3 regions of the Arthrobacter sp. FW306-06-A genome follow, and region 2 is predicted to be linked to each of the others. Evidence: riboswitches for the same ligand, from Rfam matches in the RefSeq annotation. Region 2 holds a riboswitch; each other region holds the start of a gene.
What was found. Region 2 has a riboswitch for glycine ahead of gcvP (aminomethyl-transferring glycine dehydrogenase). Riboswitches for the same ligand answer to the same signal wherever they lie in the genome.
Positions count from the first base shown of each region.

Region 1: another riboswitch for glycine. It lies ahead of gcvP (aminomethyl-transferring glycine dehydrogenase); the one in region 2 lies ahead of gcvP (aminomethyl-transferring glycine dehydrogenase).
Region 3: another riboswitch for glycine. It lies ahead of LFT49_RS22725 (methylenetetrahydrofolate reductase); the one in region 2 lies ahead of gcvP (aminomethyl-transferring glycine dehydrogenase).

Region 1 covers NZ_CP084552.1:546,656-549,926, forward strand. The annotation lists gene gcvP (aminomethyl-transferring glycine dehydrogenase) at 1-1,368, opposite strand, end outside; glycine riboswitch at 1,522-1,621, opposite strand; glycine riboswitch at 1,939-2,036, shown strand; gene cycA (D-serine/D-alanine/glycine transporter) at 2,190-3,271, shown strand, end outside.
Region 2 covers NZ_CP084552.1:934,795-938,065, forward strand. The annotation lists gene LFT49_RS04490 (MFS transporter) at 1-525, opposite strand, end outside; gene LFT49_RS04495 (TetR/AcrR family transcriptional regulator) at 610-1,146, shown strand; glycine riboswitch at 1,240-1,337, shown strand; gene gcvP (aminomethyl-transferring glycine dehydrogenase) at 1,527-3,271, shown strand, end outside.
Region 3 covers NZ_CP084552.1:550,092-553,362, reverse strand. The annotation lists gene LFT49_RS02725 (hypothetical protein) at 1-779, opposite strand, end outside; gene LFT49_RS22725 (methylenetetrahydrofolate reductase) at 849-1,739, opposite strand; glycine riboswitch at 1,893-1,992, opposite strand; gene purU (formyltetrahydrofolate deformylase) at 2,084-3,010, opposite strand; gene cycA (D-serine/D-alanine/glycine transporter) at 3,007-3,271, opposite strand, start outside.

The sequences.
Region 1 (3,271 bases), 390 kb from region 2:
GTCGAAGCCCTCGGCGTCCACCACCGGGCCGGCACCAAAGGCGACGGCGATCGCGGACAGGATTTCCGGCGTCGTGGTTTCATCCGTGGAGACACCGATGGTGTCGGCGTCGATGTAGCGCAGGTTGATGCCGCGTGCTTCAGCTGCGGTGATGACCTTTGCGGCCTTGCCGGGAACTGAGACGGTGACAGTGTCGAAGAACGTCTCGGTGGCCAGTTCCCGTCCGGCGGCCTTGAGGGTGGTGGCGAGGACGCGGGCGTTGTTGTGGACGCGCTCGGCGATGGCCTTCAGGCCGTCCGGGCCGTGGTAGACGGCGTAGAAGGAGGACACGATGGCCAGCAGCGCCTGCGCCGTGCAGATGTTGGACGTGGCCTTCTCGCGGCGGATGTGCTGCTCGCGGGTCTGCAGCGCCAGGCGGTAGGCCGGGAGGCCGGCGTCGTCCTTGGAAACACCCACCAGGCGGCCGGGCATGGAACGCTCCAGGCCCTTGGCCACGGCCATGTAGGCGGCGTGCGGGCCGCCGAAGAACAGCGGCACCCCGAAAGGCTGGGTGGAGCCGACGGCGATGTCGGCACCCTGCTCGCCCGGAGGGGTGATCAGGGTCAGGGCCAGCAGGTCAGCGGCCACCGTCACCAGCGCGCCGCGCTCCTTCGCTTCGGCGATGACGCCGGCGTGGTTGAAGACGCGGCCGGAGACGCCGGGCTGCTGGAGCACGATCCCGTTGATCGCGCCTTCAGGGAGTCCCTTGGACAGGTCGGCGACCTCAACCTCGAAGCCGAGCGCCTCGGCGCGGCCCTTGACGATGGCGATGGTCTGCGGCAGGACGTCGGCGTCCAGCACGGTCTTGCCGTCGCGGGCGCCAGCGTTTTGGCCGCTGGCCTTATTGGCCCTGCGCATCATCAGTACGGCTTCGGCCACGGCGGTGGCTTCATCCAGCAGCGAGGCGTTGGCGATGGGCAGGCCCACCAGGTCCTGGACCATGGTCTGGAAGTTCAGCAGCGCCTCCAGCCGGCCCTGGGAAATTTCGGGCTGGTACGGCGTGTAGGCGGTGTACCAGGCAGGGGCTTCCAGGATGTTCCGTCGGATGACGGCAGGGGTGATGGTGTCGTAGTAGCCCTGGCCGATCATCTGCACGGCAGTCTTGTTCTTGGCGGCGAGCCTGCGCAGTTCCGCAAGCACCTCAACCTCGCTCAGGGCGCCCTTGAGCGCGAGCGGCTTGGACTGGCGGATCGAACTGGGGACAGCGATGTCCACCAGGCCGTCAACGCTGTCATAGCCAACGGCCTTGAGCATGGTGTCGACGTCAGCCTGGCGGCGTGCACCAATGTGCCGGTCCGCAAAGACAGACGGTTGGGATTGAATCGTCATGAGGAACTCCAGGTTTGGCCGGCCACGGGTGGCTCGGCATGGATCGGGTCCCTCCCCGCTCTGTATTGGACCTGAGAGATTCCGCAAACCCAGCCAGGGCCTGCTTGCACCGTCGGTGAGCGCTGCCGGAGCAGCACTGCTTTCCAGAGTCGCCTCGCCGTGACGGTACATGGGCCTGAGAGATTCCTGGGGAGGATTTGCTCCTACGGCGCCTGCCCGGTGATGGCCGGGAGAACTCTCCCGCCACAGCTCGAAAGGCTTATTGAAATATGGGTGATTCGGCTCACAAGTTACAGGATGGCGCCCCCGGAGAGCAAATCGGTCCGCCATGCAGCGCGCTGGCAAGTACAGGTGCGTTACGCGGCGACCGTAATGCCGGGCTTGACTTTTGTTCGTGACGGACGCCACACTGAACCCCGTGATCCGGCCGGGCAGCGGAACTGGCCCAAAGAACGCTGGGCGCTCCGTCGCCGGCTGTGATTACCGGAGGCCCCGAAATGCACCGTGCGGCTTGAAGTCCACGGCGGATGCACTCCGATAACTGAACACTGATTTACCAATTAACGCTTTTGACCTGCGGCGGGAGAGCCCTGCCGGTACGTTCAGCAGGCGCCGTAGGAGCAAACCCTCCCCAGGAAACTCTCAGGCCCACGTACCGCCGCGGTGAGGCAACTCTGGAAAGCAGCCAGGCCCTGTCCTGGCTCACCGACGGTGCAAGCACGCCATCCCGGCGCGTGGAAACTCTCAGGTCCCAGACAGAGCGGGGAGGAAATCCAATCTTTGCGACACCCCGGGTGCCGCTCGAACGATGGAGTTCCTCAATGACGACCCACTCCCCGACGTCCCCCGGAAGCGGAGCCCCGCACCTGGAGCGGCAGCTCAGCAACCGCCACATCCAACTGATCGCCATTGGCGGCGCAATCGGCACCGGCCTGTTCATGGGTTCCGGAAAGACCATTTCGGCAGCCGGCCCCTCGGTGATCTTCGTGTACATGATCATCGGCTTCATGCTGTTCTTCGTTATGCGTGCCATGGGCGAACTGCTGCTCAGCAACCTCAACTACAAGTCGTTCAGCGATTTCGCCGCAGACCTGCTGGGCCCCTGGGCCGGCTTCTTTACGGGCTGGACCTACTGGTTCTGCTGGGTCATCACCGGCATCGCTGATGTCATTGCCATCGCGGGCTACTCCCGTGAACTGTGGCCCGGGGTGCCCCTGTGGATCCCCGGCTTGGCCACCGTGGCCATCCTGCTCCTGCTGAACCTCACCACCGTCAAGGCCTTTGGCGAGACGGAGTTCTGGTTCGCTCTGATCAAGATCATTGCCATTGCAGCTCTGATCATTGTTGGCCTGTTCATGATCTTCACCGGTTTCCAGTCCGACGCCGGCCCTGCCACCTTCACCAACCTGTGGAGCCACGGCGGATTCTTCCCGAACGAGTTCATGGGCTTCGTGGCCGGCTTCCAGATCGCAGTCTTCGCCTTCGTGGGCATCGAACTGGTGGGCACCACCGCGGCCGAGGCCAAGAACCCTGAGCGGAACCTGCCCAAGGCCATCAACTCCATCCCCATCCGCGTGCTGCTCTTCTATGTAGGTGCCCTCATCATCCTGATGGCTGTCACCCCCTGGACCGAGTTCAGGGCAGGCCACAGCCCGTTCATCGCCATGTTCTCCCTGGCGGGCCTGGGTGCCGCCGCCACCGTGGTCAACCTCGTGGTGCTGAGCTCCGCAATGTCCTCCGCGAACTCCGGCATCTACTCAACCTCACGCATGGTCTTCGGCCTTGCACAGGAAGGCGACGCTCCGGACGTCTTTGGCAAACTGTCCCGGCGGAAGGTGCCCCAGAACGCACTGTTCCTCTCCTGCGTGCTGCTGCTGTCCGGCGTCGTCCTCATGTATGCGGG
Region 2 (3,271 bases):
CTCCACCAGCCAGCCGCCGAAAATGGGTCCCAGGGCCGCGCCGCCGGAGAATCCCGCAGCCCAGATGGCGACGGCAAGCCGCCGGCGGTTGGGCTCGGGAAAGATGTTGCGGATCAGCGACAGCGTGGACGGCATCAGCATGGCCCCGAAGAAGCCCAGGGTTGCACGGCCGGCGATCAGCCACTCCGGTGTGGGGGCAAAGGCCGTGGCGGCAGAGATCGCGGCGAAGCCGAGGCTGCCCATGACCAGGAGCCTCCGGCGCCCGATCCGGTCGCCGAGGCTCCCCATGGATACCAGCAGGCCGGCCAGTACCAGGGGATAGGCGTCCACGATCCAGAGCAGCTGCACCCCGGTGGGTTCCAGGGCGCGCGCAATGGCCGGCAGTGCGAAGGTCAGCGCGGTGTTGTCCACGGCGACCAGGAGCACGGGAAACATCAGCAGGGCCAGCGCCAGCCAGTCACGCCACGGCTGCCGCGGGGCGTTCTTGTCCGCGCCTGTGGGCGCAGGGCTGGTGAAAGTCGTCATGAAATAACTATACCGTCCGGACGGTATAGTTTGAAATGGCTGCCGGTTCCGTCTTCCCGCCCGGGGAAGGGCATGATGGGAAGCATGCCCCGAAAGCCTGTAGCCCGCGACGCGGTCCTTGATGCCTTCGAGTCCCTGTTGATCGAGGTGGGGGAGCGCGCTGCCACCCTTGACGCCGTAGCCCGGAAGGCCGGCGTGTCGAAGGGCGGCCTGCTCTACCACTTTCCCAACAAGGAAGCGCTCATTGCCGTGCTGCTGGACCGACTGGAGGGCCTTGCCCGGGAAGACGCCGATGCCATGGCCTCGGCCGATGAAGGCGCGGCGGCGTACTTCATCCGTTCCTCGGTATGGGCGGACACGCCGCTGGACAGGGCCATCGTCGCCGCCACCAGGCTTGCCGAGGTGGCGCATCAGGAGACACGGCGCCGGTTCGCGGCCATCCAGCAGCGCTGGTTGGACGAGATTGCGGCGGATGTCGGTCCGGGCTTGGCGAAGGCAGTTCTCTATATGGGTGATGGCCTCTACTTCAACGCAATGCTGTCGGTGGCCCCCGCGCCGGCGGGGGGAGCCGCCGCTGACGTGGAGGAACTCCTCGCCGCCCTGGAGCGGCTCCGCAGGTAGGATTTGCCATTTGCCGGGAGGGGTGGGTGCGTAGGACAATGGAGAGTTGTGAGGGCCGCCACCGGCCGTCACGGCCAACAAGTGAATAGCCTTTGATCTGCGGCGGGAGAGTTCTGCCGGAAGTACAGGCAGGCGCCGTAGGAGCAAATCCTCCCCAGGAATCTCGCAGGCCCCTGTACCGCCGCGGCGAGGCGCCTCTGGAAAGCAGCAGGCAGTTGTCCTTCTTCCCTTGGGGAGCGAAAGAACTGCCGTGCTCACCGACGGTGCAAGCGGGTCCTGCCGGGCAGGCTCCGCGGAAACTCTCAGGTCCAATACAGAGCGGGGAGGAACCCGAATAGCTGTGGCGTACCCTGCGCCGCCTGAGTAAATGGAGTTCCTTCGTGTCGGTTACCCCAGCCTCCACCACCTTCGTAGACCGCCATATCGGCGCCCGCCGCCAGGCCGACGTCGACACCATGCTCAAAGCCGTGGGCTACGACACGGTCGATTCCCTGGTTGACACGGCCGTTCCCAAGGTCATCCGCCAGGAAACCGCCCTCCGCCTCCAGGACGCCCTCAGCGAGGTCGAGGTCCTCACGGAGCTTCGGAAGCTTGCCGGGAAGAACAAGACGGCCGTGCAGCTGATCGGCCAGGGGTACTTCGATACCGTCACTCCGCCGGTGATCCGCCGCAACATCCTTGAGTCCCCGGCCTGGTACACCGCTTACACCCCTTACCAGCCGGAGATCTCCCAGGGCCGGCTCGAGGCCCTGCTGAACTTCCAGACCATGGTGCAGGACCTGGTGGGCCTGCCCATCGCCAACGCCTCGCTGCTGGATGAAGCCACCGCCGTGGCCGAGGCCGTGCTCCTGATGCGCCGCGCGAACAAGGCCAAGCCCGCCGCCGACGGCAAGACCGTGCTGGACGCCGACGTCCTGCCCCAGACCATTGCCATCGTGAAGGGCCGCGCCGAGGCGCTGGGCTTCGAGGTGGAGGTCGCCGACCTGTCCCAGGGCCTGCCCGAAGGCGACATCAACGGCATCGTGCTGCAGCAGCCCGGCGTTTCCGGACGCGTCTGGGACCAGTCCGCAGTCATCAGTGCCGCCAAGGAGCGCGGCGCCCTGGTCACGGTGGCAGCGGACCTGCTGGCACTGACCCTGATCACTCCTCCGGGCGAGCAGGGCGCCGACATCGCCGTGGGTTCCGCCCAGCGTTTTGGTGTGCCGCTGTTCTTCGGCGGCCCGCACGCCGCCTACATGGCCGTCCGCAAGGGCCTGGAGCGTTCGCTGCCCGGCCGCCTGGTGGGTGTCTCCAAGGACGACGCCGGTGTTCCCGCCTATCGCCTGGCGCTGCAGACCCGTGAGCAGCACATCCGCCGCGAGAAGGCCACGTCCAACATCTGCACAGCCCAGGCGCTGCTGGCCATCGTCGCGTCCATGTACGCCGTCTACCACGGCCCGGACGGCCTCAAGGCAATTGCCGTAACGGCGCACAGCCACGCCCGTACCCTGGCGGCCTCGCTTACGGCTGCCGGTGTTGAGGTCCTGCACGCGAGCTTCTTCGACACCCTGACGGTCCGCGTCCCCGGCCGCGCTGCCGCCGTCATCGCCGACGCCGAGGCCCGGGGCATTAACCTGCGCAGCATCGACGCCGACACCGTGGGCATCGCCCTTGATGAAACCACGACGCCGGCCATCGTCGCCCAGGTGGGCGACATCTTTGGCGCCACCGTTTCCGGGAGTTCCGTTGGCGGCGGCGAGGGCTTCGGGCTGGAGGCCGCCGTCGAGCGTTCCTCCGACTACCTGCAGCACCCGGTGTTCAACACCCACCGGTCTGAGACGCAGCTGCTGCGCTACATCCGTAAGCTCTCGGACCGTGACCTGGCCCTGGACCGCACCATGATTCCGCTGGGCTCATGCACCATGAAGCTGAACGCCACGGCCGAGATGGAAGCCATTTCCTGGCCGGAGTTCGCCTCCATCCACCCGTTCGCGCCGGACTCCCAGACGGCCGGCTGGCGTGAACTGATCGCCGACCTTGAAGCGGACCTGACCGCCATCACGGGCTACGACCAGGTGTCCATCCAGCCCAATGCCGGCTCGCAGGGTGAACTCGCCGGTCTGCTGGCGATCCGCGGCTACCACCA
Region 3 (3,271 bases), 380 kb from region 2:
AGCGTCAGGTGGTCCGGTCCGGCAGCTGCGGTCAGCTCCCCGGGAATGGTGTCCGGCATCGGCCCGAACGCCTCACGGGCATTCTTGGCCACTGCACGACCCATCACGAGGTTACCGGCTCCACCCACAACGGCCCCTATGCCGAACGGGAGGGCCCTGCCAAACAGGGCGGTACCCTGCCGCTTGAGCAGGTTCTTTAGGAAGGCGTGCTGGATTCTCTTTCGGACGCTGCCGAAGCCCGGACCCACCATCGACTTGGAGAGCACATTGCCCCAATTATTGGCGGCGCTGTTGCCGCTGCCGGAGGCCTGGCCACTCAGCGTTCCCAGCAGGGCGGTACCCTCCTCGCCGAGCATGATGGCCATGACCATGGTGCCGGCCTTCTCCGGGTTGGTGAGGCGGATGCCGTGAAGTTCGGCCAGCGAGGTTGCGTAAAGCGCTGTTGCCTCCAGGAAGCCTACGGTGGCAGCGGCTGAGAGTCCCAGCGACGCCACTGTTCCAACCCCGGGAACGACGGCGGTTGCGCCCACCAGTGCGCCCCCTCCGGCGACGGCACGCAAGTAGTCGCGCTCTGCAATGTCTGCCAGTTGCGCGGCGGTGGCACGGGGATGCTTCTTCTGGAGCCGCCGGATGTAGGCAACCACCAGGGGCCGCTGGATCTGTACTGCCTTCAGGAGCATGTTGTGAACGCCGGGCTTGGGCTTGCCGTCAGCGTCAAACATCGCATTGTGGGCGGTTTCCTGTGCGATGCGTAATGCGGGATTGCTGCGCCGGGCCATGGTCACCTTCATTCAATCGACCTGCAGCGGGTTAGCTGCCGTGCACTTTCCATCCTATGTGGATAAACACTAAGCATGCTTAACTTCCCGCGTCCCGTACCTCTGCCCTCCTGGCAACCGCCCGTTAGCTGGCGTCCGCCAGATTATTGAAGGTGAAAACGTGGGCACCCTCCACCACTCCGCCGTCCTCCAGTTTGGGTCAGGATCGTCGTGGGCGAGTAAAGACCGCCTTTGAGCAGGCGGCGGCCCAGGGGGCCACGCCGGTTCAGGAGTTTCAGGGATGGGCCCACGCCAATTTTCAGGGCGGCCCGAATCAGCTGCGCCCGGGGAAAGGCGCCCGGATACCCCTGCCCACACAGGCAGCCGCACACCTTCCCGGCGCAGCGTTTCGGCGTACCACTGGATGCGGGGAGCCGAGAAGCACAGCTGTGTCACCACCCGCGAGGCCAGATGCTGCTTCTCCAGCAAAGCATCAAGCATGTGCAGTTCAGTTTGGCTCGGATGTCCTTCCGGGTAGCCCGCCACGCCGGCCCGGATCCGGCCACCGGACAGTTCCGCGAGGTCTTCCAGCAGCCGAAGGCTGCTGTCGTAGGGCCCGGCCGGTTCCCCTGCGTCACCACCGACGGCGAAAACCTCGGCAATACCGGCATCGTGGCAGTTCCGGACTACACCGGCCAGCTGCGCCCGGCTTTCGATGCTTCGTGCGGCCAGGTGCGGAACAACCTCAAAGCCGAGGTAGGCAAGCTCGATGGCTGTGCGAATGCTTGCCCCTACACCTTCGCGGGGCAAGCAGGACACCGTCAGCGCCGTCCCGGCAGGTACGTCGGCCTGGACGCGGGCGGCAATGCCCTCAGCGGGAATGATTTGAATCTGGACCGGCAGCTCCCGCCTGAAACCGCCGGTGGGCTGGTCGGCAGGCACTGATGCATGGGATGGTGCCGTAAGGGACTGAGGCGTCATGAGGAACTCCAGGTTCGGCCGGCCACGGGTGGCTCGGCATGGATCGGGTCCCTCCCCGCTCTGTATTGGACCTGAGAGATTCCGCAAACCCAGCCGGGGCCTGCTTGCACCGTCGGTGAGCGCTGCCGGAGCAGCACTGCTTTCCAGAGTCGCCTCGCCGTGACGGTACATGGGCCTGAGAGATTCCTGGGGAGGATTTGCTCCTACGGCGCCTGCCCGGTAATGGCCGGGAGAACTCTCCCGCCACAGCTCGAAAGGCTGTCTTCAGATGTAGTGGTTCAACGGCCGGCGCCCGTCCCGTCACTGGATGGGATGCGGCGCCGGCCGCATGGATGGGCCGGCAATCAGCGCAGAATGACCGTCCGGTTGCCGGACAAAACGATTCGTCCTTCAGCATGCCAGCGCACCGCATTGGTAAGTGCCTTGCATTCAGCGTCGCGGCCAACGGTGACCAGGTCAGAGGCGGAATACGTATGGTCCACCTCGATCACCTGCTGAGAGATGATGGGTCCCTCGTCCAGCTCCGAGTTGACGTAGTGGGCAGTCGCGCCCACCGTTTTGACGCCGCGCTCGTACGCCTGGTGGTAGGGCTTTGCACCCTTGAAGCTGGGCAGGAACGAGTGGTGGATGTTGATGGCCTTGCCACTGAGTCGGGTAGTGGCTTCGTCGCCGAGTACCTGCATGTAGCGGGCCAGCACCACCAGTTCCACGGCGTAGTGGTCTACCAGCTCCAGCAGGCGCTCTTCAGCATCCGCCTTGGTATCCGGGGTCACGGGAATGTGATGGAACGGAACACCGTGCCAGGCGGCAAGGGGTTCCAGGTCCGGGTGGTTGGACACCACGGCGGCAATTCGGACGGGCAACTCGCCACTGCGGGCACGGAACAGGAGGTCGTTGAGGCAGTGGTCGTACTTGGACACCATCACCAGGATGGGCTGCTTGCGGCCATGCCGTTCCAGGCGCCAGTCCATCCGCCATTCCCGGGCCACTTGTTCAAAACCGGAGCGGAGGCGGTCGAGTTCCATCTCTACCTGCGAGGTGACGTGGATGCGCATGAAAAACCGGCCGCTTGCCCTGTCGCCAAACTGCTTGATGTCCACGATGTAGCATTCCTGCTCCAGCAGGTATGCCGCCACCGCCTGGACAATGCCAAGGGCATCCGGGCAATGGAAGGTCAGCACGAATTCCTTGCCGGTTTCGGGAACCATGGCCTGGCGCTGTCCGGCCGCGGCCGTGCCCGCCTGCGATGTGCGGGTTTCCGTGCCGATCACCGCTTGACCCGCTCTTCCCCCACTTCTGCGGCGGCACCCGGACGGGAAGCCTTGCCGGATGCGGCGTCGGCGAAGTCCTGGTCTGCCTGCAGTTCAGCCTGGAACGTGGCAAAACGGGCCTGGTGTGCGGGCCGGCGGCGGAGGACGAACCATGCGGCGCCCAGCAGGATGAACCAGACCGGGGTGACCAGCAGGGCCACCAGGGTGTCTGGCTGGGTGGTGAGGGTCCAGATCACGAAGCCGAAGAAGGCGAAGACCACC